3 regions of the Martinezella sp. CNPSo 3957 genome follow, and region 3 is predicted to be linked to each of the others. Evidence: predicted binding sites of a transcription regulator. Region 3 holds the regulator's gene; each other region holds the start of a gene.
What was found. Region 3 encodes PhoB, which activates phosphate uptake and scavenging genes when phosphate is short. Its sites were predicted from a motif close to TGTCATNNANCTGTCAT; they were not measured.
Positions count from the first base shown of each region.

Region 1: the regulator PhoB is predicted to act here: its motif matches at 3,631-3,647, upstream of AC13QE_RS30480 (DUF2794 domain-containing protein).
Region 2: the regulator PhoB is predicted to act here: its motif matches at 6,141-6,157, upstream of AC13QE_RS06580 (BtaA family protein).

Region 1 is NZ_JBXSOU010000023.1:6,178-13,569, reverse strand. Features, by position in the region: gene AC13QE_RS30495 (ABC transporter permease) at 1-1,344, shown strand, start outside; gene AC13QE_RS30490 (Bax inhibitor-1/YccA family protein) at 1,539-2,279, shown strand; gene AC13QE_RS30485 (GNAT family N-acetyltransferase) at 2,398-2,955, shown strand; gene AC13QE_RS30480 (DUF2794 domain-containing protein) at 3,208-3,609, opposite strand; gene AC13QE_RS30475 (DUF1223 domain-containing protein) at 3,927-4,670, opposite strand; gene acnA (aconitate hydratase AcnA) at 4,929-7,392, opposite strand, start outside.
Region 2 is NZ_JBXSOU010000002.1:280,182-287,573, forward strand. Features, by position in the region: gene metF (methylenetetrahydrofolate reductase [NAD(P)H]) at 1-357, shown strand, start outside; gene AC13QE_RS06560 (DMT family transporter) at 773-1,699, opposite strand; gene AC13QE_RS06565 (lytic murein transglycosylase) at 1,843-3,087, opposite strand; gene AC13QE_RS06570 (glycoside hydrolase family 25 protein) at 3,167-3,958, opposite strand; gene AC13QE_RS06575 (class I SAM-dependent methyltransferase) at 4,173-4,847, opposite strand; gene AC13QE_RS06580 (BtaA family protein) at 4,844-6,091, opposite strand; gene AC13QE_RS06585 (serine hydrolase domain-containing protein) at 6,284-7,392, shown strand, end outside.
Region 3 is NZ_JBXSOU010000005.1:119,654-127,045, reverse strand. Features, by position in the region: gene pstC (phosphate ABC transporter permease subunit PstC) at 1-1,332, shown strand, start outside; gene pstA (phosphate ABC transporter permease PstA) at 1,362-2,663, shown strand; gene pstB (phosphate ABC transporter ATP-binding protein PstB) at 2,679-3,494, shown strand; gene phoU (phosphate signaling complex protein PhoU) at 3,546-4,259, shown strand; gene phoB (phosphate regulon transcriptional regulator PhoB) at 4,291-4,974, shown strand; gene AC13QE_RS14325 (GcrA family cell cycle regulator) at 5,065-5,601, opposite strand; gene AC13QE_RS14320 (hypothetical protein) at 5,728-6,027, opposite strand; gene AC13QE_RS14315 (aspartate aminotransferase family protein) at 6,026-7,225, shown strand; gene argF (ornithine carbamoyltransferase) at 7,299-7,392, shown strand, end outside.

The DNA of each region.
Region 1 (7,392 bases), on a different contig from region 3:
CTTCCCGGCTGGCCTTATCTGCTCGCCGCCGGTGTGCTGATGGCAGCACTTGCCGGCTTGGCGATCGTCACCGCCTATGATCGCTTCATCGCCATCGTCTTCGTCGTATCGATCGCCGGCGCCTTCGTCGTGCTGCGCCTGGTGGCGGCCCTGCTTTCCTGGCTTGCCCGCCGCAGCCCGCGCGTGCGCTCGCCCGCTCTGCGCCTGGCGATCGGCAATATCCACCGGCCGGGCGCGCTGACTTCATCCGTCGTGCTGTCGCTCGGGCTTGGCCTGGCGCTGTTGGTGACCCTGACGCTGATCGACGGCAATATGCGCCGCGAGCTCATGGGCCGCATGAGCGAACAGGCGCCGAATTTCTTCTTTGTCGACATTCAGGGGCCGGAGCTGGAAGGCTTTCGCAAGATCGTGCTCGACATCGACCCCAAGGGCAAGCTCGTCGAGGCGCCGATGCTGCGCGGCCGCATCGTCGCCTTCAACGGCGAGGATGTCACCAAGATGAAGGTGCCGGCAGCAGGCCAATGGGTCCTGCGCGGCGACCGCGGCATCACCTATGCCGATACGGTGCCGGAAAATGCCTCGGTCACGGAAGGCAAATGGTGGGACAAGGATTATAGCGGCGAGCCGTTGGTTTCCTTCTCCGAAGAGGAAGGCAAGGCGCTCGGCCTGAAACTCGGCGATAAAGTCACCGTCAACGTGCTCGGCCGCAACATCACCGCCAAGATCGCCAGCTTCCGCAAGGTTCAATGGCAGTCGCTGTCGATCAATTTCGTGATGATCTTCTCGCCCAATACCTTCAAGGGCGCCCCGCATGCCTGGCTCGCGACCCTGACCGACACGTCCGCCACCTCGGAACAGGAAGCGGCCATTCTCAGGAAAGTCACGAATACCTACCCGACCATAACAAGCGTCCGCGTCAAGGATGCTCTCGATGTCGTCAACACGCTTGTGGGACAGCTTGCCACTGCCATCCGCTCCGCCGCCTCGGTGGCGCTCATCGCATCCATCCTCGTGCTGGCCGGCGCGCTCGCCGCCGGAAACCGCGCTCGCACGCATGATGCCGTCATCCTCAAGACGCTCGGCGCGACGCGGGCGACACTGATCCGCGCCTTCAGCTACGAATATCTGATCCTGGGTGGGGCGACCGCCGTCTTCGCGCTGATCGCCGGCTCCGCATCCGCCTGGTATATCGTCAGCCGCATCATGCACCTGCCCTCGGCCTTCCTGCCCGATGTCGCCCTATCGACGCTCGTCATCGCGCTGGTGCTGACGGTCGGTATTGGCCTCATCGGCACCTGGCGCATCCTCGGCCAGAAGGCCGCCCCCGTTCTGCGTGAGCTCTAACCGCTCCGCCAACGGCGCAGAGCCGCCAAAACAGCCCGATGTTACATCGATTTAACATCGGGCCGGCTGCTTGACCCTTGTGCATGCGGCTCGAAAGCCTCATATTCTCTGCAGGCATGCTGGAGCTCCGCAGCGGCGCCTGGGTTCTGAAGGACCCGACACCGTAATCACATCGGAGCTTGAAAGAGGAAAACATGGCTGACTTTCGCAATTACCAAAACCGGGCGCAGAGCGGTGCGCAATCCGGTGCGATGATAGACGAGGGCCTTCGAGCCTATATGCTCAAGGTCTATAACCTGATGGCGCTGGGTCTGGCGATCACGGGTGTTGCCGCCTATCTCTCCTTCTCGCTCGCTTTCGCAAACGGACAGATCACGGCCTTCGGCCAGGCGATCTATCTCAGCCCGCTGAAGTGGGTGGTCATTCTCGCCCCGCTGGCAATGGTCTTCTTCCTGAGCTTCAGGATTAACCGCATGAGCGTGGCCGCCGCGACGACGACCTTCTGGGTCTACGCCGCGCTGGTGGGCCTGTCGCTGTCGTCGATCTTCATCATCTACACCGGCCAGAGCGTCGTACAGACCTTCTTCGTGACCGCCGCCTCCTTCGGCGCGCTGTCGCTCTACGGCTACACGACCAAGCGTGACCTGTCGGCGATGGGCTCGTTCCTGATGATGGGTCTCTTCGGCCTGATCATCGCTACGCTCGTCAACATCTTCCTGGCTTCGTCCGCCCTGCAGTTCGCCATCTCCGTGATCGGCGTCCTGATCTTCGCAGGCCTCACCGCCTACGATACGCAGCGGATCAAGGAAATGTACTACACTGCCGACGATGCGACGGTGGCTGGCCGCAAGGCGATCATGGGGGCCCTGTCGCTCTACCTGGACTTCATCAACCTGTTCATGTTCCTGCTGCAATTTATGGGCAACCGCCGTTAATCGCAGCGTGAAATGAGATATGAAAAGGCGGCTTCAGCCGCCTTTTTTGTTTGCTCGATCGCACGCCTTGCGATTTGATAGCTGTTGTCACAAATCCGCAGATCAGGCAATAGAAGCAATGTCCGTCAGCCTCCGCAGTGCAACCTCAAACGACCTTCCCCATATCACCGCCATCTACAGAGATTCCGTCCTCAACGGCACGGCAAGCTACGAAATCACGCCGCCGAGCCAGGAGGAAATGACGGCCAGGTTCGAGGCGATCCGTGACAAGGGTTATCCCTATCTCGTTGCGGAAGACGATGCCGGCGCGTTCCTCGGCTATGCCTACGCCTCATCCTTCCGCACGCGGCCAGCCTATCGTTGGATGGTAGAGGACTCGATCTATCTGGCGCCGGAGGCTCGAGGGCGCGGCATTGGCCGATTGCTGCTCGATGCGCTCGTCGAAAGCTGCCAGACGCTTGGCTTCCGCCAGATGATCGCCGTCATCGGCGGCGCCCATCCCGCCTCCGTCGCCGTACACCGCGCCGCAGGCTTTACCGAAACCGGCCTGTTGAAAGGCACCGGCTACAAGCATGGCCGATGGCTGGATACGATGCTGATGCAGAAGGCGCTCGGGGACGGCGCAGAAACCGATCCGGATCCGTCGGTTTATCCGGGGACGTTGTTCGGTGGGTAGGATCGGACCTGTCAGTCTGCGGAAACGCTGGTACCCTCCTCCGTCACTTCGTGACATCTCCCCCACAAGGGGGGAGATCGGCAGCCCAGAGCACTCCCTCACCTAGGCATCGGACCTGTTGAAATTGTGGTCTATTGTTTTGCAAGCAGCGTACGTCAAACTCCCAAAAATCTCCCCCCTTGTGGGGGAGATGTCACGAAGTGACAGAGGGGGTACCGCACTATCCACCAGCACATAGCCAATGAAGCGAAACTACTTCTCCACCAGCTTCAGCTGCTTGTCGAAAACCTTCAACACTTGGCTCAGCTCATGGCCGCGCTTCAGGATCATGCCGTTGGTATTGACGACGGAGAAGGCACCCTGCTTGGCCGAAAGCTTTGGATTCTTTTCGATACGGAAGAGCGGCATCTCGCCGGAGCGCTTGAAGACGGAGAAAACCGCCTTGTCCTTCAAATGGTCGATGGCGTAGTCGCGCCACTCGCCCTCGCCGACCATGCGGCCATAGATCCAGAGAATCGCATCCAACTCCCGGCGATGAAACGTCACCGGCAGCGGGTCCTTGCTCTGTTTGTATTCTCTGAGATCAACGACGACGGATGAATTGGTTTCGACGGAACGGCTTTCACCGTGTCTCAAATCCGGCTGATCAGTCATCAATCCCCCAGGGGCTATCTCATGACAGGAGAATGACAGTTTGCCTCAGCCACATCAAATTGCAAGACGGCTGGCGGCTCACAATTTCTTTCCCAGCTGTGAAAGCACCTCGTCAGCGCCGCATTTCAGCCAAAACGACGCCCAATTTACAAGAAGTATAGGGAACCGTTTGGCGCCGCCGCGTCAAACGGCCCGGCCGGGGCGCATCGATTAAACCCCAGCCCCGAATGCGTCCTCGCCGGGCACCTCCCCTTTTTGGCATTAGCCAAAATAGGAAGCCTTTTCGATCCCAGCAGAAATAGAAGCTGAAAAACCGCTCAGCCGTCCGAGCCCACAGTCAAGACAGTCGCCCCCAGGATGGCGGCCGGATCGCCCGCAGGCGTCGATGCCTGCAGCAGAATCGCGAGGCCTCGCCGGCCGGCTTTATCGAGCACGGTAGAGGGCAATACGAGGCTCATAGCCTTGCCGTCCCACATGCCCACCGTCTCGACATCGGAGACGGCATGCATATAGGCAATCTGCTGGCCGGTATTTTCGCCGCCCTTAGGTGCCACCATCTGCTCCTTGTCGAAATAGACGGCAACCACATTGGCCTTACCCTGCCCGGCCCCGATCTTGATCTCCAGCTCGTCGCCCTTCATGGCGGCACTGACCGGAACCATCAGGCCCTCGCCAAGACGCTCAAACTCGTCGAGCTTGACGTTGATGCCACTGAGATCGGCACCGTTCATATGGTCCCTGCCATTGACGATCGCCTGTGGCGTATAAACCCCGCTGCGGCCCATCGTCCGGGCATAAGCATACTGGCGCGCCGTATTGTCCTTTGACGCCATGGTGTCGTTCCAGCCGAGGTAATTCCAATAGTCGACATGGTAGGCAAGCGCCACGACATCGCCCTGACGGATCAGCTTGCGAAAGGCCGCGTCGGCGGGAGGACAGGACGCGCAGCCCTGCGAAGTGAAGAGTTCGACGACGCCCTTGATCTTCGGAGCCTCCTGCGCATGCAGCGAACTTGCGAGCCCAATGCCTGCCAAAAGTGGAACCAAAAATCGAAGGCGCATTTCTATCTCTACCTCTGCATCCAATCTCGAGCGCCGTCTGCCTATACGGGCTCTGCAAAACTCGCGCTTCTTGGGGCGACCAGGCCACATCAAGCCCGAAAAATCTGAAACAAGAGATAATAGTTTAACGCGATGACGCAAAGTCACGATGGGGTGAGGCCGGAGTGAGCGGAAGTCTCGCCGTACACATCACCGTGAAAAACAAGAGGCCGCCGGAAGAGTTTTCCGGCGGCCTCCAATAACAGTGTTGAATGCCTATCAGGCAGCGAGATCGCGCAGAACCGTCTGCAGGATGCCGCCATTGTTGACGTAGACGACCTCATCCAGCGTATCGATGCGGCAGATGATCGGAACATCCTTCACGGAGCCGTCGCCATAGGTGATCTTGGCGATCTTGCGCTCGCGCGGCTTGATGTTTTCCAGGCCTTCGATCGTGACCAGTTCGTCGCCCTTCAGGCCGAGGCTTGCCCAGGTAGTGCCTTCCTCGAAGACGAACGGGATGACGCCCATGCCGACCAGGTTCGAGCGGTGGATGCGCTCGAAGGACTGGGCGATCACGGCGCGCACGCCGAGCAGGTTCGTGCCCTTGGCAGCCCAGTCGCGCGACGAGCCGTTACCGTATTCGACACCGGCGAAGATGACGAGCGGAACGCCCTCGGCCTTGTACTGCATGGCCGCATCGTAGATCGACGTTTCTTCCTTGGACGGATAGTGGATGGTGTAGCCACCTTCCTTGCCGTTCGGGCCGAGCATGTGGTTGCGAATGCGGATGTTGGCGAAGGTGCCGCGCATCATGACTTCATGATTGCCGCGGCGCGTGCCGTACTGGTTGAAGTCAGCAACGCCGACGCCATGGCCGATGAGGTAAGAACCGGCCGGCGAGGCAGCCTTGATCGAACCGGCCGGGGAAATGTGGTCGGTGGTGATCTTGTCGCCGAACAGGCCGAGAACGCGGGCGCCCTTGATGTCGGAAACGCCGGCGCCCTTCTTGCCCATACCCACGAAGTAAGGCGGGTTCTGCACGTAGGTCGAATTGTCGTCCCAGGCATAGGTCTGGCCCGGAGGAACCTGCACGGCCTGCCAGTTGGCGTCGCCCTTGAAGACGTCGGCATACTTGCTCTCGTAGAGCTCGCGGGTGACGTACTTCTGGATGAACTCCTGAACCTCGTGCGAGGTCGGCCAGATGTCCTTGAGATAGACAGGCTTGCCATTCTGGTCTTCGCCGATCGGCTCCTTCGTCAGGTCGAGCTGCACCGAGCCGGCGAGCGCGTAGGCGACGACGAGCGGCGGCGAAGCGAGATAGTTCGCCTGGACGTCAGGCGAGATGCGGCCTTCGAAGTTGCGGTTGCCGGAGAGGACGCCGGATACGATCAGGCCCTTGTCATTGATCGTCTTGGAGATCGGCGCCGGCAGCGGGCCGGAGTTGCCGATGCAGGTGGTGCAGCCGAAGCCGACCAGGTTGAAGCCGAGCTTGTCGAGATCTGCCTGCAGGCCGGACTTGGCAAGATATTCGCCGACGACCTGAGATCCCGGTGCGAGCGAGGTCTTGACCCACGGCTTGGTCTTCAGACCCTTGGCAACGGCGTTGCGGGCGAGAAGGCCGGCCGCGATCAGCACCGACGGGTTGGAGGTGTTGGTGCAGGAGGTGATGGCAGCGATGGCAACGTCGCCATGGCCGATGTCGAAATCCGTGCCTTCGACCGCATAGCGGTTGGAGAGCTGGCCGGGCTTCTTGTATTCGGTTTCGAGCGAGGTCGCGAAGCCGGAAGCGATGTTTTCCAGGGCGATACGGCCTTCCGGGCGCTTGGGGCCAGCCATCGACGGCACGACATCGTTAAGGTCGAGTTCCAGCGTGTCGGTGAAGACGAGGTCGGAACCGTCATTGTCGCGCCACATCCCTTGGGCCTTGGAATAGGCTTCGACGAGCGCGATACGGTCCTTGGCGCGGCCGGACATATTGAGGTAGTTCAGCGTTTCCTTGTCGACCGGGAAGAAGCCGCAGGTCGCGCCATATTCCGGACCCATGTTGCCGATGGTGGCACGGTCGGCGAGCGGCATGTTGTCGAGGCCGGGGCCGAAGAATTCGACGAACTTGGAAACCACGCCCTTCTTGCGCAGCATCTGCACGACGGTCAGCACGAGGTCAGTCGCGGTAACGCCTTCCTTGAGCTTGCCGGTGAGCTTGAAGCCGATGACTTCCGGAAGCAGCATGGAGACCGGCTGGCCGAGCATGGCAGCTTCAGCCTCGATACCGCCGACACCCCAGCCGAGAACGCCGAGGCCGTTGATCATGGTCGTGTGCGAATCGGTGCCGACGCAGGTGTCGGGATAAGCGATCGTTTCGCCGTCCTCTTCCTTCGTCCAGACGGTCTGGCCGAGATATTCGAGGTTCACCTGGTGACAGATGCCGGTGCCGGGAGGGACGACGCGGAAGTTCTTGAATGCCTGCTGGCCCCACTTCAGGAAGCGGTAGCGCTCGCCGTTGCGCTGGTATTCCAGTTCGACGTTCTTGGCGAACGCCTGCGGCGTGCCGAATTCGTCGACGATGACGGAGTGGTCGATGACGAGGTCGACGGGAACGAGCGGGTTGATCTTTTCCGGATCGCCACCAAGAGAGACCATGGCGTCGCGCATGGCGGCAAGGTCGACGACGGCCGGAACGCCGGTGAAGTCCTGCATCAGCACGCGCGCCGGGCGATAGGCGATTTCGTTCTCGACGGTG
Region 2 (7,392 bases), on a different contig from region 3:
GATAATGATGCTTTCGAGCGCTACCATGATCGCGTTCGCGCAGCGGGCATCGAGATTCCCGTCGTCCCGGGGATCATGCCAATCCAGAACCTGACGCAGCTGAAGCGCTTTGCCGGTGCATGCGGCGCCAGTATCCCTTCCTGGCTTGATGAGCGTTTCGACGGTCTGGACGATAATATCGAGGAACGCGCCAAGGTCGCAGCCGACGTGGCCGCCGAACAGATACAGGATCTCGTGCGCCGTGGCATTCACGAGTTTCACATCTATACGATGAACCGTTCGCCGCTTGTGTCCGCCGTGCTTGAGCGGCTCGGCCTCCAGCGCAAGGTGGCTTCCCAGGCCGGCGCTGCTGCCTAAACCGTTTTGCAAAGCGTAACGATAAAAAGCGCATGTCCGGTAGGGCATGCGCTTTTCTAATAAGGCAGGGGTTTTGTTAACTTCTCGGAGTTTGATCGTGTGCGAACTTCCCTGAAGCCGTCAGATGAAGAGCATCGTCACGACGAAAGCGAAGGCCGCACCGACCACTAGGACGTTGATGGATCGTGTTAATCCCATGTCTTCCTCCTCAGTCAGCTGTTAAATGTTATGTCGAAAATATGTTGCTTGGAAAGAACATTCGATGCTGCGACGCGGTACTGAGTTTGCGGCTTGATTCATGAACTGACAGCAGTGACTTGATATTGCTTTATAAATATAGATTTCCGACTCGATGACGGGCTGTGAATAAATATTAATATGTTGTGACTGTAGGCCACGCGAATGGAGTGGGAGATCATGTTTCCCACGTTCTGACGCCGCGTTTCATCCATGCGAAAAGCCGCCCATCGAGGACGAGCAGACCTGCGGCAATGAGCAGCATGCCGACGATTTCGGTCGGCCCCATTCGCTCTCCGAGAAAGAGGAAGCCGAGCAATAACGCACTCGGCGGCACGAGCAGAGTGACGAGGGAGGTGTTGGTGGCGCCTGCAAGCTCGATGATACGAAAATAGAGGATGTAGGCAAAAGCGGTCGACAGCAGCGCCAGGCCAAGAATGGCGGCAATTGCCGTCACCGGCGGGGCGGCAAGCGCCCAAGGCTGGTCGATCACAAGCGCAACCGGCAGCATGATGAGCGAGGAGCCTGTCAATTGGCCCGCTGCCACAACCGGCGGCGCGATGCCTTTGAAGCGCTTGGCATAAATCGCCGCGAATCCATAGGAGATTGCCGCCAAGATCGGCAATGAGAGTGCCCAGAAGGGTACCGAGCCGTCGCTGGTAACGCTCGGTCCGAGCAACACGATCGTTCCGAGGAGGCCGGTGAGGCAGCCGATCAGCTTGGCCGATGTCAGGCGCTCATCCGTTGTCAGCTGATTGCCGATCAACACGGTCCACATCGGCGTCGTCGCGTTCAGGATCGATGCGAGCCCGGCACCCATCTGCGTCTGGCCGCAGAAGATCAATGTATGCGGTATCGCATTGTTGATTAAGCCCAGCAGCAGAAATTGCGGCCAATGGTGGCGCAGGGACTGATAGATATTGAGGCGACCGGCTAGATAGAGATGCAATGCCACGGCCGCCAGCGACAGACGCAGAAAGACGAGCGTGAAGGGCGGTACGTAGTGAACGGCGATACGAGCGAAAAAGAACGAACCGCCCCAGATCAACCCGAGCAACAGCAGCAGGCCCCATGTCGAGGCGCTCATTCGATGTTCGCCATTCATGGCATCTCTCCTCTTTCGATGCATCTAAACCGGAAGAGTGCAGGCTCTCCACCCGTTTCTTGCTGTCTGGCTCACGGTGCGAGTGGAGCAGATACAAAAAAGGCGGCCAGGAGCCGCCTTTTCGATCGATGCATGGGGAGAAATCAGAGTGCGTTGAGCAATGCCGTCGTCGCCCAGCCGTCAGCCGGCATGCCCAGGCGGAACTGTTCCTTCTGGATGGCGACACGCGTGCCGGAGCCGAGGATGCCGTCGATCTTGCCGACATCATAGCCGCGGGCCACTAGCTTGGTCTGAAGCGCCTTCATGTCGACATCGTTCAAGCCCGGCTCGGGATTGCCCTTGCTATAGGGCGGTGCGCCGGCGAAACGCGTGGCGAAATAGGCGGCCGATGTCGTGTAGATGAACGATTGGTTCCATCCGAGATAGGTATTGTAGTTCGGATAGGTCAGGAAGGCGGGCCCCTTGCGACCCTGCGGCAGGATGAGAGCGGCGGGCAGGGAGCCGAAGCTCGTGTTGCCGTCGCGCGGCGTGACGCCGAGCTTGAACCAATCGCCTGCAGTCAGCGTGCCGCCGATACCGGATTTTTCCCAGGGAAGATTGTCCGGAACCGTTACCTCCTGCAGCCAAGGCTGGCCGCGCTGGAAGCCGAGATGCTGGAGGAATCTGGCGGTCGTCAGGATCACGTCCGGAGCGCTGGTCTTCAGATTGACATGACCGTCCCCATCGCCATCGGTGCCATAAGCGATGATATCGGGTGGCAGCATCTGCGTCTGGCCGATTTCGCCGGCCCATGCGCCCGTCGTCGTTGCGGGGTCGACATCGCCGCGCTGGACGAGCTCGATCAGCGCGATCAGGCGTGGACGGAAGAAGTCCGGCCGGCGGCAATCGTGCGAGAGGGTGACCAGTGCGTTGCGCGTGTTGAAATTGCCCTGAACCGCGCCGAAGTCGGTTTCCATTGCCCAGAAGGCGGTGATGACGCCGGGAGGCACGCCATAATCCTGTTCGGCCTTGGCGAAGACGTTGGCATATTGCTTCATCTTCTGGCGGCCGAGGTCGAGGCGGCCCTGGCTGACGGTGCGCTGGGAGAATTCGAGGAAGGTCTGGCGGAAGACGCCTTGACTGCGGTCCATGGCAAGAACCTTCTGGTCGATCTGGGCGCCAGCGAGCGTCTTGTCGGCAGCGGCAGCGTCTGCGCCATCGGCAATCGCCTCGGCCTTTACGCCAGCGAGGAAGGCAGCGAGATCGCCGCCGCAGGCTACCTTCGGAGTGGCATCGCTGCTCGCGGGCGGCACTGCAGCCGGTGCCGCGCTTTGAGCCAACGCCGTACCGGTCATGGCTGAAGCGAAGAGCAACGCAAGAGCGCCGCGTCGAATGGTGTCACGATCCATGAGCGATCCTTTCCAATGATAGAATAGGGTCGCTTTCACAGAAGATTGTGACATAAGCAAGAGAGAATTGGCTGCAGTCTCAAGAATTTCCTTGCTTCTCTACTGCCGCTACCCAGTTGTGCCAATTTTGTTCGGAACCGGCAAAAACATTGATATCCGCCGGACCCTTGATGCCGGGGATGACGCCCGTCGAGGTATATTGCCAGAAGGCCCAGCTGCGGTCTGCGTAGGTCTCTTTCGGATGCTTGGCGACGGATCGGACCCAGAAATGATAGTCCTGGAAATAGCCGACTAGATTTTCACGATGGAAGTCAACTGAAGTATAGATGATCGGGCGCTTGCCGTAATAGGCCTGCAGGCGATCCATAAAGCGCTTGATCTCGCTGCGTACCGTTTCAGGAGCCGGTCTGGTCTTGCAGGTGGGGGAGCCCGGGTTCCATTCGACGTCGACGACGGGCGGAAGCGCCATGGCATCCTTCGGCACGTTGCGGATGAACCAATCGGCCTGCTCATCGGCTGTCGAGCAGAAATAGAAGAAATGATAGGGCGCATGCAGAAGTCCGGCAGCGCTCGCTTCATTCCAATACTCGGTGAAGCGAGGGTCGATCCGGTCCTTGCCCTCTGTCGCCTTGATGAAGACGAAGGCGACGCCCGAGCCCTTGACGGCTTTCCAATCGATATCGCCCTGCCATTTGGAAATATCGATGCCATGGATGGGATGGCGCTGCGGATGATCGCGGCCGAAGTCCTGGGGCTTCGTATCGGCGAATCTGGTCTTGGGAAGGGCCGCCGTCGATAAGGCATCATAGCCCGTCGTGCAGCCCGTCAAGGCAAGAGCGAGCGGCAGTAGGCATGCCAGAAGCCGGCGCATAGATATCCTGTTATGGCCCGAGTGATCTTGCTGCCCCAAGATTTGGCTTCCGTAATGTGGTCCTCGAGAATCCGAAAGAGCGGCAGACCATACCGTTGCCAGCTGGTCTTGCCACTTTATTCACCATATCAACGTAAAAAATGCGTTATCTTCAAGCAAAATCTTATGCTTGGCGCCTTCCGAGGCCGGATTTTGCGCTGGAATCTGTCGCCGCTCAGGCGCCGCGCCGGGTCGCTACGGCCCGCCAGGCGTAGCCACGACCGATCTTTTCGGTTTTCATCGACATGCCCCTCACTGCAGCCTTCTCTTCGAGCACGGTCAAAAGATCGGCGCGGGGAGTGACGTGGAATTTCTTCAGCCAGCCTTTGAGCATGGCACGGAACCAGCCCGGCAATCCTTCCTGCTGGCCGAAATCGACGATGTGAAGCTCGCCGCCCGGTGCGACTGCGTCGAGCGATGCGTCGACGGCATTTTTCCAGTCCGGGATCATCGACAGCGCGTAGGAGATCATGACGCGGTCGAAGCCCTCGGTGCCGAAATCGTCGGGCGAGAAAGCGGTGGCATCGGCGACGCGAAAATCCGGCATCTGTTTCAGGCCGCGGAAATTATTGCGCGCGGAGATCAGCATTTCCTGCGAGATGTCGAGGCCGTAGAGGCAGGCGGAGGGGAAGCGCCGATAGGCGAGCAGCATATTGCGGCCGGTGCCGCAGCCCACTTCCAGAAGCGAGCCGCCGACGGGGACATTCAGCTGTTCGATCGTGCGATCGCGGCCGAATAGGTAATATTTGCGGGTCAGGTCATAGATGTGACGCTGATAACGGTACATGCCGTCCATCAGCTTGGCGTGATTGTTCTCGCTGGTTTCTATGCCTGTATCCGCCTGGCTCACGCTTTTTTCCCGTAGATGTGGAAGCCGCCATAGATGGCCGAGCGATCACGAACATTGAGTTCCTGCGAACGCTCTTCGAAATAGACCCACTGATCGCGGATCGCTGGAGAAAGGCGGCCTTCGATGATGCTCTTTTCGGCGGCCGTGCGGAAGATGACGCGGGCGCCTTCGCGCGCCGTGCGGGTGATCTCCGCCCAGAGGCCATTGAGCTGCTCGTCGGTCATCCAGTCCTGCGCATCGAGGAGGATATAGCGATCGCGAGAAGCTGCCGGCTTCGAAGCGAGAAGCTCGGTGAAATTGGCGTGATGGACGCTCACACGATCGGCATTGGCGCGGATCGCCGCATAGTGTTCCGGCTTGAGATAGGTGGGCAGAGGCCCCTGGTGCTGGGCAGCGTAGCGCCGGGAGAATGCCTGCCAGGCAAAGTAATTGTCGCGCATCGGGAAATGACAGGCGAGCTTTTCGAGCCGGTGTTTCAGCACGGCGGAAATGGAATCGTCGCCTGCCAGGCTCGCAAGCTCGTCATATTGCTGCGGCGGGATGCCGAGGCCAAAGAGCGAGCTCTTGCGGCCGAGCAGCCAGCGAACCGCCGGTTTGTCGAAGATCGGAGCGATTTCTTCCTCAAAGAACTGACGCTGCTCGCGCATGGTACGGGCTTCAGTCATCTTTTGGAGGCGAACGCCGTGCAAGCGTGCCAGTATATGGGCAGCGCCGATAAACCGGCCGAGAAGGCCGGTCTTGTAGATATTGCGGTTGAAGACCGTGATGCGGCGGCGGCCATAGAGATCGCGACCATCCCAGTAGTCAGCCGTGGCCGTGTCGAGGCGCGGCGCGATGAACTGGTCGTAAGCCTGGCTATTGCCCGCAGAATTCGCCGTTCCGAAGAAACGCACCAGGTCCGCATGGCCGGGAAGCAGGCGGAAGGCAGCTAGCTTCAGCTTGTTCAGTGCGATGTGGTGGCGATTGAGATCGACAACATCGATGGATGCAGGATTTTGCGAGAGGTAGGCGAGCATGTTGCAGCCGCCCGAACCGATGGTGACGATGCGATGATGCGCTTCCAGCTCCATCGCCTCCATATCGATATCCGGATCTTCCCAAATCTGCGGATAGACAAGACCGGAAAACAACATGCCGAACAAGCGCTCGGAAAGGCCTGCCTTAGACAGTGCCTTGTGCTGAAGCAGAGCGTCCTTGAGTTTCCGATTCTTTTGGAGACCGGCATCCGGGGCGAATTCCGTCATCTGAGTCTTGTCACCGATTTGTGAAGTTCAGGGCGTGTAACCCGGCAATGCTACAGTCTGATGACGCGGGCTGTTGGCAGATCCAGCTGCAAGGCATCCTTGCACATATTTAAGGAGCCCTGATCATCATAGATCTTTCATCTTGCTGCGTTTCCTGATTGTCTCCGCCTACCTTTCTGGAGAGTATGTGACATGCGTTTGATATCGAGAGTGATCGGGGCTCTTATTGTTCTGCTGCTGATCATTGTCGCCGGCGGAGCCGTTTGGCTCTCTCTTTATCCGCCGGAATTGCTGAAGGTCGGCGATGGCTACGCGGCAAAGATCGTCTGCTCCAATACGTTCGTGGCCAAGCGGGATCCGGACAAGGTGATGGAGGAGGATGTCCAGGCTCCCGGCAATCCGGCATTGAAGCTCATTCGCGTCTATGTCGATCGGGACGAGGGCGTGGTGACGGCCCGTTTCCTGGGATTGTTCGCGCCGAACCGTGCGCTTTATCGCGGTGCGCTTGGCTGTGCGCTGGTGCCGGACGGCGATCTGCAAACGGCTCGCAGCGCCGTCTTCCTCAACAAGGTGAAGGCGCCGAAGAACGATGCGGTTTGGCCGGATGGAGATACGGTAGACCTCGGTCAGGGTGACGTGGGGAGGAGGCTTGCCGATGTCGTATCGAATCCGGATCTTGCCGGGCCAGCCATGCGCGCGATCGTCGTGGTCAAGGATGGCCGTATTGTCGCCGAGACCTATGGCGATGGCTTCAGCAAGGCAACGCCGCTGATCGGCTGGTCGATGACCAAGACGGTGAATGCCGCGATTATCGGCCGTCTCATGCTGGCCGGGCGCATGTCCTTCGACGATCAGAATCTTCTGCCGCAATGGAGCGCCGACTCGCGTAAGGACATCAAGCTCAGCGATCTTCTCGCCATGGAAAGCGGGCTTGCGTTTAACGAATCCTATGGCACCGTATCGGATGTAACGCGCATGCTCTATCTCGACGCGGATGTGACGAGCCTAGCAGCCAATGCGCGTCAGCTGGCAGCGCCGGGCGAGCGTTTCAGCTATTCCAGTGGCACGGCCGCGCTGCTTTCTCGCCTGTGGATGAACCGGCTGCCCAATCTGAGCGCTGCCATCTCCTATCCGCGCGAAGCGCTCTTCGGACCACTCGGAATGTATAGCGCTGTTTTCGAGGCCGACGAGCGCGGCACCTTCGTCGGCAGTTCCTATCTCTACGCCAATGCCCGGGATTGGGCGCGCTTCGGCATGTTTCTGCTACAGGACGGGGTCTGGAATGGGCACCGTTTGCTGCC
Region 3 (7,392 bases):
GCGGTGCTTCCGCCCTTAGCGCTCGTCTGCGTCTGGCTGATCGCCGGCCCCATCGTCATCGACCGCCTGGTGACGAAATCTTTCCCGGAGGAGGTTCAGTCTCTTCCACCGGCCGAACTCAATCTCAGCTACGGCATGGTGCGCAGCATCGCTCGCGGCATGCGCATGCTCGATAGCCAGGAGCTCGCCGATGTCGATGCAGGCAAGGCCGATCTTCAGTTGCTGCTGGCGCAGAAGGGCGTTCCGCTTGCCGTTCGCCCCACGGGCTACATGATCGACGCTGCCAACAAATATAATGGCATGCGCGAAGTGAGCCGCACAGTCATGTCGGCAGCGGCGATCGTTCTGTCGCTGCTTTGCGCAGCCCATGGCCTTCGCGCCATCGCCCCGCGTTTTCGCGCCCGCAATCGTGTGGAACAGGTCATTCTCGGGGCACTGATCGTCGCTTCCTCCATCGCAGTGCTGACGACGGTCGGCATCGTCGTTTCCATGCTTTCGGAAGCGGCACGCTTCTTCGGCATGGTGCCGGCCAGCGAGTTCTTCTTCGGCACGGTCTGGGACCCGCGCTTCGCCGGCGCCGGCACGCAAACTTCAGGCACCTTCGGCCTGATCCCGCTGCTGGCGGGCACGATCTATATCGGGCTCGTCGCCATGCTCTTCGCCGTGCCCATCGGTCTGTTCGCGGCGATCTACATGGCTGAATATGCCTCGGCGCGCGTCCGCTCCATCGCCAAGCCGATGCTGGAGGTCCTAGCCGGCATCCCGACGATCGTCTACGGCTTCTTTGCCCTTGTCACCGTCGGCCCCTTCCTGCGCGATATCTCCGCCGAGATCGACGGTCTGATGACTGGAAACTACAGAAGCTTTATCGAGGCACAGAGCGTTTTGACGGCCGGCTTCGTCATGGGCGTCATGCTCATCCCTTACGTTTCCTCGCTGTCGGACGATATCATCATGGCCGTGCCGCGCTCGCTGCGCGACGGTTCGCTTGGCCTCGGCGCCACGCGGTCGGAAACGGTCAAGCGTGTTCTGCTGCCGGCCGCCCTTCCGGGCATCGTCGGCGCACTGCTGATGACCGCGTCGCGGGCGATCGGTGAAACCATGATCGTGGTGCTGGCAGCCGGCGTTGCCGCGCGCATGCAACTCGATCCCTTCGAGCCGATGACGACTGTCACCGTGAAGATCGTCAACCAGCTGACCGGCGATCTGGAATTCACCTCGCCGCAGACGCTCGTCGCCTTTGCACTCGGGATCACGCTGTTTTTCCTGACGCTGTGCCTCAACGTCTACGCGCTCTACATCGTCCGTCGATATAGGGAGCAATACGAATGAGCGGTGTCGTATCCTCCTCTCAGCTCAACATGCCGCGTGGCCTGACGCCGGGTGCGTCGGTGCGCCGTGATATCGGTATCAAAAAACGCTATGCTGCCGAGCGCCGCTTTCGCGCCTATGGGATCACGGCTGTCATTTTCGGTCTCGTCTTCCTTATGATCTTGGTCTCGACCGTGGTCCGCACCGGCTACACGGCTTTTGTTCAGACATCGATCACCTTGCCGATCGAATTCACCGAGAAGGTGATCGACCCTGCAGCCAAGCGCGCCAGCGATCCGAAGGTTCTGATCGCTGCCAACTACCCGGTACTGGTGCGCGATGCACTGGTGAAGGCGCTTGGTATCGATCCGGCCAATCGCGCTCTCGTTCGCGAGGCAACGGCGATGGTGTCGGACAGTGCCAGGATCGCGCTGCGCGATAGGGTCGTCGCCAATCCCTCGATCATAGGGACGACGCAGAACGTCACCTTCCTTGCCAGCTCCAATATCGATTCAGCCAACAAGGGCCAGATCGATCTGACGGTCGATGAGAAGGATCGCAAGATATCCGACCGCCAGGTCGCCTGGATGAAGCAACTCAGCGAAAGCGGTGCGCTTTACAAGGCCTTCAACAGCGGTCTCTTCCTGTCGGGCAATTCGAGCCGACCCGAAGCCGCCGGGCTCGGCGTCGCTCTGATCGGCTCGTTCTACCTGATGCTGACCGTTCTCGTGCTTGCCTTGCCGGTCGGCGTCGCCGCCTCGATCTATCTGGAGGAGTTCGCACCGAAGAACCGGCTGACGGACCTGATCGAGGTCAACATCAACAATCTCGCGGCCGTCCCATCGATCGTCTACGGCCTGCTGGGTCTCTCGGTCTTCATCAACATGATGGGACTGCCGCGCTCTGCCTCGCTGGTCGGCGGTCTCGTGCTGAGCCTGATGACGCTGCCGATGATCATTATCGCCACACGCTCGGCGCTGCGGGCCGTACCGCCGTCGATCCGCAGCGCGGCGCTCGGTCTTGGTGCATCGCGCATGCAGATGGTCTTCCATCACGTGTTGCCGCTTGCGATGCCGGGCATTCTGACGGGCACGATCCTCGGGCTTGCGCACGCGCTTGGCGAGACTGCGCCGCTGCTTCTGATCGGCATGGTCGCTTTCGTCGCCAACTATCCGGCATCGCCGCTCGAACCTTCGACGGCGCTGCCGGTGCAGATCTACATGTGGGCGAGCGAAGCCGAGCGGGCCTTTGTCGAAAGGACGTCCGGCGCCATCATCGTGCTTCTCTTCTTCCTCGTCGCGATGAACATCGGCGCCATCCTGCTGCGCCGCCGCTTTGAGCGGCGCTGGTAAGGGAGGGCGCACGAAATGAACATGATGACGGAAGCCGCCAGCGAAAAAGCATTGTCCAGGAAGATGATGACGATCCCCTACAAGATGATCGGCCAGGACGTTTCTGTGTTCTACGGCGACAAGCGGGCGCTCTTTGACGTCAATTTGAAGATCCGCGCGAATACGGTCACGGCTTTGATCGGCCCTTCCGGTTGCGGCAAGTCCACCTTCCTGCGCTGCCTCAACCGCATGAACGATACGATCGAGACCTGCCGGGTCACCGGCAAGATCACGCTCGACGATCAGGATGTCTACGACGACAGCATCGACGTGGTGGAGTTGCGCGCCCGCGTCGGCATGGTCTTCCAGAAGCCCAACCCATTTCCGAAGTCCATCTATGAGAACGTCGCCTATGGTCCGCGCATCCATGGCCTGCATCGCTCAAAGGCCGATCTCGAGCATATCGTCGAGAGCAGTCTTCAGAAGGCCGGTCTCTGGGGCGAGGTGAAGGATCGGCTCCATGATGCCGGCACGAGCCTGTCCGGCGGCCAGCAGCAGCGTCTGTGCATCGCCCGCGCCGTCGCGGTCAGTCCGGAGGTCATCCTGATGGACGAGCCATGCTCGGCGCTCGATCCCATCGCAACCGCCAAGGTCGAGGATCTCATCCACGAGCTGCGGGAGAATTTCACCATCGTCATCGTGACGCATTCCATGCAGCAGGCAGCCCGCGTCTCGCAGCGTACCGCAATGTTCCATCTCGGCCACCTGGTCGAGGAGAACGACACCGATAAGATGTTCACCAATCCCGACGATTTCCGCACGCAGGATTACATCATGGGCCGTTTTGGTTGATGATGTCAGGCGCGCGGCTCATTTCACACAGTTCACCTTGAGGATAGAAAAATGGTCTCCACTCACATTCTCTCTGCCTATGACGAAGACCTGAAGTTCCTGACGCGCCGCATTGCTGAAATGGGCGGCCTGGCAGAGCAGATGGTTAGCGATAGCGTACGCGCGCTGGTCAACAGCGACACTGCCCTGGCCCAGAAGGTCATCTCCGACGACGTCGTTCTCGACCATGCCGAGCGCGAAGTCGGCGACAAGGCGATCGTCACCATCGCCCGCCGTCAGCCGATGGCGGCTGACCTGCGTGAAATCATGGGCTCGATCCGCATCGCCTCCGATCTGGAGCGCGTAGGCGATCTCGGCAAGAACACCGCAAAGCGCGTCATCGCCGTGCAGGGCACCGGTGTCCCGCGCCGTCTCGCTCGCGGCATCGAGCATCTCTCCGAACTGGCGCTGAGCCAGCTCAAGGAAGTTCTGGATGTCTACGCGACCCGCTCGCCGGACAAGGCCGTGTCGATCCGCGAACGCGACGAGGAAATCGACGCCATGTACACCTCGCTCTTTCGCGAGATGCTGACCTACATGATGGAAGATCCGCGCAACATCACCACCTGCACGCATCTTCTTTTCTGCGCCAAAAACATTGAGCGCATCGGCGACCACGCCACCAACATCGCCGAGACGATCTATTACATGGCGACGGGCGCGCAGCCGGAAGGCGAGCGCCCGAAGGACGATACCGCCAATACCGTCGGCGCAGTGACGGAATAATCCGAAAGCGAAGAAAGGAGACCATAGGCGCATGGTTCCGAGAGTTGCTGTTGTAGAAGACGAGGAAGCGCTCAGCGTTCTGCTGCGCTACAATCTTGAGGCCGAAGGCTTCGAGGTAGACACGATCCTCAGAGGCGATGAGGCCGAGCTGCGTCTCCAGGAGCGCATCCCCGACCTCCTGATCCTCGACTGGATGCTCCCCGGCGTATCCGGCATCGAGCTCTGCCGCCGGCTGCGTATGCGGCCGGAGACGGAGCGTCTGCCGATCATCATGCTGACGGCGCGCGGCGAGGAAAGCGAGCGCGTGCGCGGGCTTTCGACCGGCGCGGACGATTATGTCGTCAAGCCGTTCTCGACGCCGGAGCTGATGGCTCGCGTCAAGGCGATGCTGCGGCGTGCCCGCCCGGAGGTTCTCTCCACGGTGCTGCGCTGCGGCGATATCGAGCTGGATCGCGAAACCCATCGCGTCCACCGCAAGAGCCGCGAAGTGCGGTTGGGGCCCACGGAATTCCGCCTGCTGGAGTTCCTGATGTCCTCGCCGGGCCGCGTCTTCTCGCGTTCGCAGCTGCTCGACGGCGTATGGGGTCACGATATCTACGTCGACGAACGCACGGTCGACGTCCATGTCGGCCGCCTGCGCAAGGCGCTCAATTTCTCCAATATGCAGGATGTCATCCGCACCGTTCGCGGCGCGGGCTACTCCATGGAGGCCTGAGCGGGGATACCCGATCAGGCATTCGACATAGCGGCGGAAACAGAAAACGGGCCCCAGGGCCCGTTTCTTTTATCTCATCGATGGCGCGTCTCAGCCGCGTGGTTGCGCTGGCCGACGGCGTTCATGCACCGGCTGGTAGGCCAGGCGCTGATGGTAGGTGCAGTAAGGCGACGAATCTGGGCTCTCGTTGCCGCAGAAATGGAAATCGTCCTTCAGCGGATCGCCGACCGGCCACTTGCAGGTACGCTCCGTCAGTTCCGTCAGGCCGAGGCGACGGGAGATCGGAACGACGACGTTCGATGCCGGGCGATACTGGATTTCATTGACGGAATCGATCTCGATCTCTTCCTTCAGCATGGTTGCGCCCTGCTGGCGGGCAACCACCGTGCGGGTAGCAACGCGCGATCCGTAGGTCGCAGCGCGAGGTGCCGCTGCGCTGCGCTTCGGCGTGCGCGCTGCGGTTGTCGTGCCGCCCGCCTTCGCTCGGCCGGGGAGGTTCAGGCGATGCACCTTGCCGATAACGGCATTACGGCTCACGCCACCGAGCTGCGCAGCGATCTGGCTGGCGCTCAATCCTTCGGACCATAGCTTTTTCAGCTTCTCGACGCGTTCGTCTGTCCAATTCATGCCCTGTCTCCGCTGTCGCGTTTCCGATGGCAGAATCCCTCACCATTGCCTCGCATGGTATCGAGGCGCGAAACGCTCTAAAATTGTGGTGACTAGTTCCGCCGCATGCAGTCTAGCAATTGGTTTTTAACCTAGTGTGAGGCTGACTCCGTGACAAGAGTCGCGGGAATCTTGAGGAATCGATTTCGAGGTTTTCCCCAACTTGCTGTCCGGGCGTGGCATTTCTGCCATAGGCGCCGCCCGATGCATCTCTTTTGCCGGCAAGCGTTTTCTCGCACCTGCTAAAACGGCAGTTTTGTTGACATCGCGGTGCAAAACATCAATAGTGCCCAAGCCGCCGCAAGGCGGCATTTTTGATTTTTTCGGACCCGTTTCATCAAATGGAAGCGATCGGTCCTTAAAGTTGTGATCAGGAGATATGGCCATGGCCGAGACCACGCCGCTTTACGACACCTACTTGCGCGCTCCGCTGCGGTTCGAGCGAGGCGAGGGCGTCTGGCTGGTCACTGAGAATGGCGAACGCTACCTCGATTTCGCAGCCGGCGTCGCGGTCAATTCGCTCGGTCATGCTCATCCCCATCTTGTCGCCGAGCTGAAGGCGCAGGCCGACAAGGTCTGGCACCTGTCCAACCTCTATGAGGTGCCCGGCCAGGAGAAGCTGTCGAAGCGGCTGACGGAGGTGACCTTCGCCGACAAGGTGTTCTTCACCAATTCGGGCGCGGAGGCGCTGGAGTGCGCCATCAAGACTGCGCGGCGCTATCAGTTCGCCAAGGGGCATCCCGAGAAGTTCCATATCATCACCTTCGAAGGCGCCTTCCACGGCCGCACCATCGCAACGATCGCCGCCGGTGGCCAGGAGAAGTATATCGAAGGCTTCGGCCCGAAGGCACCGGGCTTCGACCAGGTGGAGTTTGGCGATCTCGACGCCGTGCGCGCCGCCATCACGGATGCGACGGCTGCGATCCTGATCGAGCCGGTGCAGGGCGAGGGCGGTATCCGCCCGGCGACCAACGAATTCCTGCGGGGGCTGCGGGAGATCTGCGATGAGCACGGCCTGCTTTTGATCCTCGACGAAGTTCAGTGCGGTGTCGGCCGTACCGGCAAGCTCTTTGCCCATGAATGGTCCGGCATCAAGCCTGACATCATGGCGGTCGCCAAGGGTATCGGCGGCGGTTTCCCGCTCGGTGCGTGCCTTGCGACGGCAGAAGCCGCTTCCGGTATGAAGGCCGGTACGCATGGCTCGACCTATGGCGGCAATCCTCTCGCCATGGCAGTCGGCAATGCGGTTCTCGATATCGTGCTTGCCGAAGGCTTCCTGCAGCATGTGCGCGATGTCTCGCTGGTCTTCCGCCAGGGGCTCGCCTCGCTCAAGGATCGTTTTCCTGACATCATCGAGGACGTTCGCGGTGAAGGCCTGATGCTCGGCATCAAGGCGGCCATTCCGCAGGCGGACCTGCTGCAGGCGATCCGTGCCGAGCGTCTGCTCGGCGTTCCGGCCGGCGACAACGTCATCCGCCTGCTGCCGCCGCTGGTCGTCACTGCCGAGGAAGCACGCGAAGGTTTCGCTCGCCTGGAGCGCGCCGCCGAGCGTGCGCGCGCTGCCCGCACCAAGAAATCGGCTTGAATTCAACGCCCGCTGTCGGGGCGTTCCTGCCCCACGCGGGCGTTATTGTTTTTTCTGGAGTACAGGTAAGGACATGGCTTCTCCGAAACACTTTCTCGATCTCTCTGCCGTTCCGGCTGCCGATCTGCGCAACATCATCGATGACGCGATCGTCCGAAAGAGCGCGC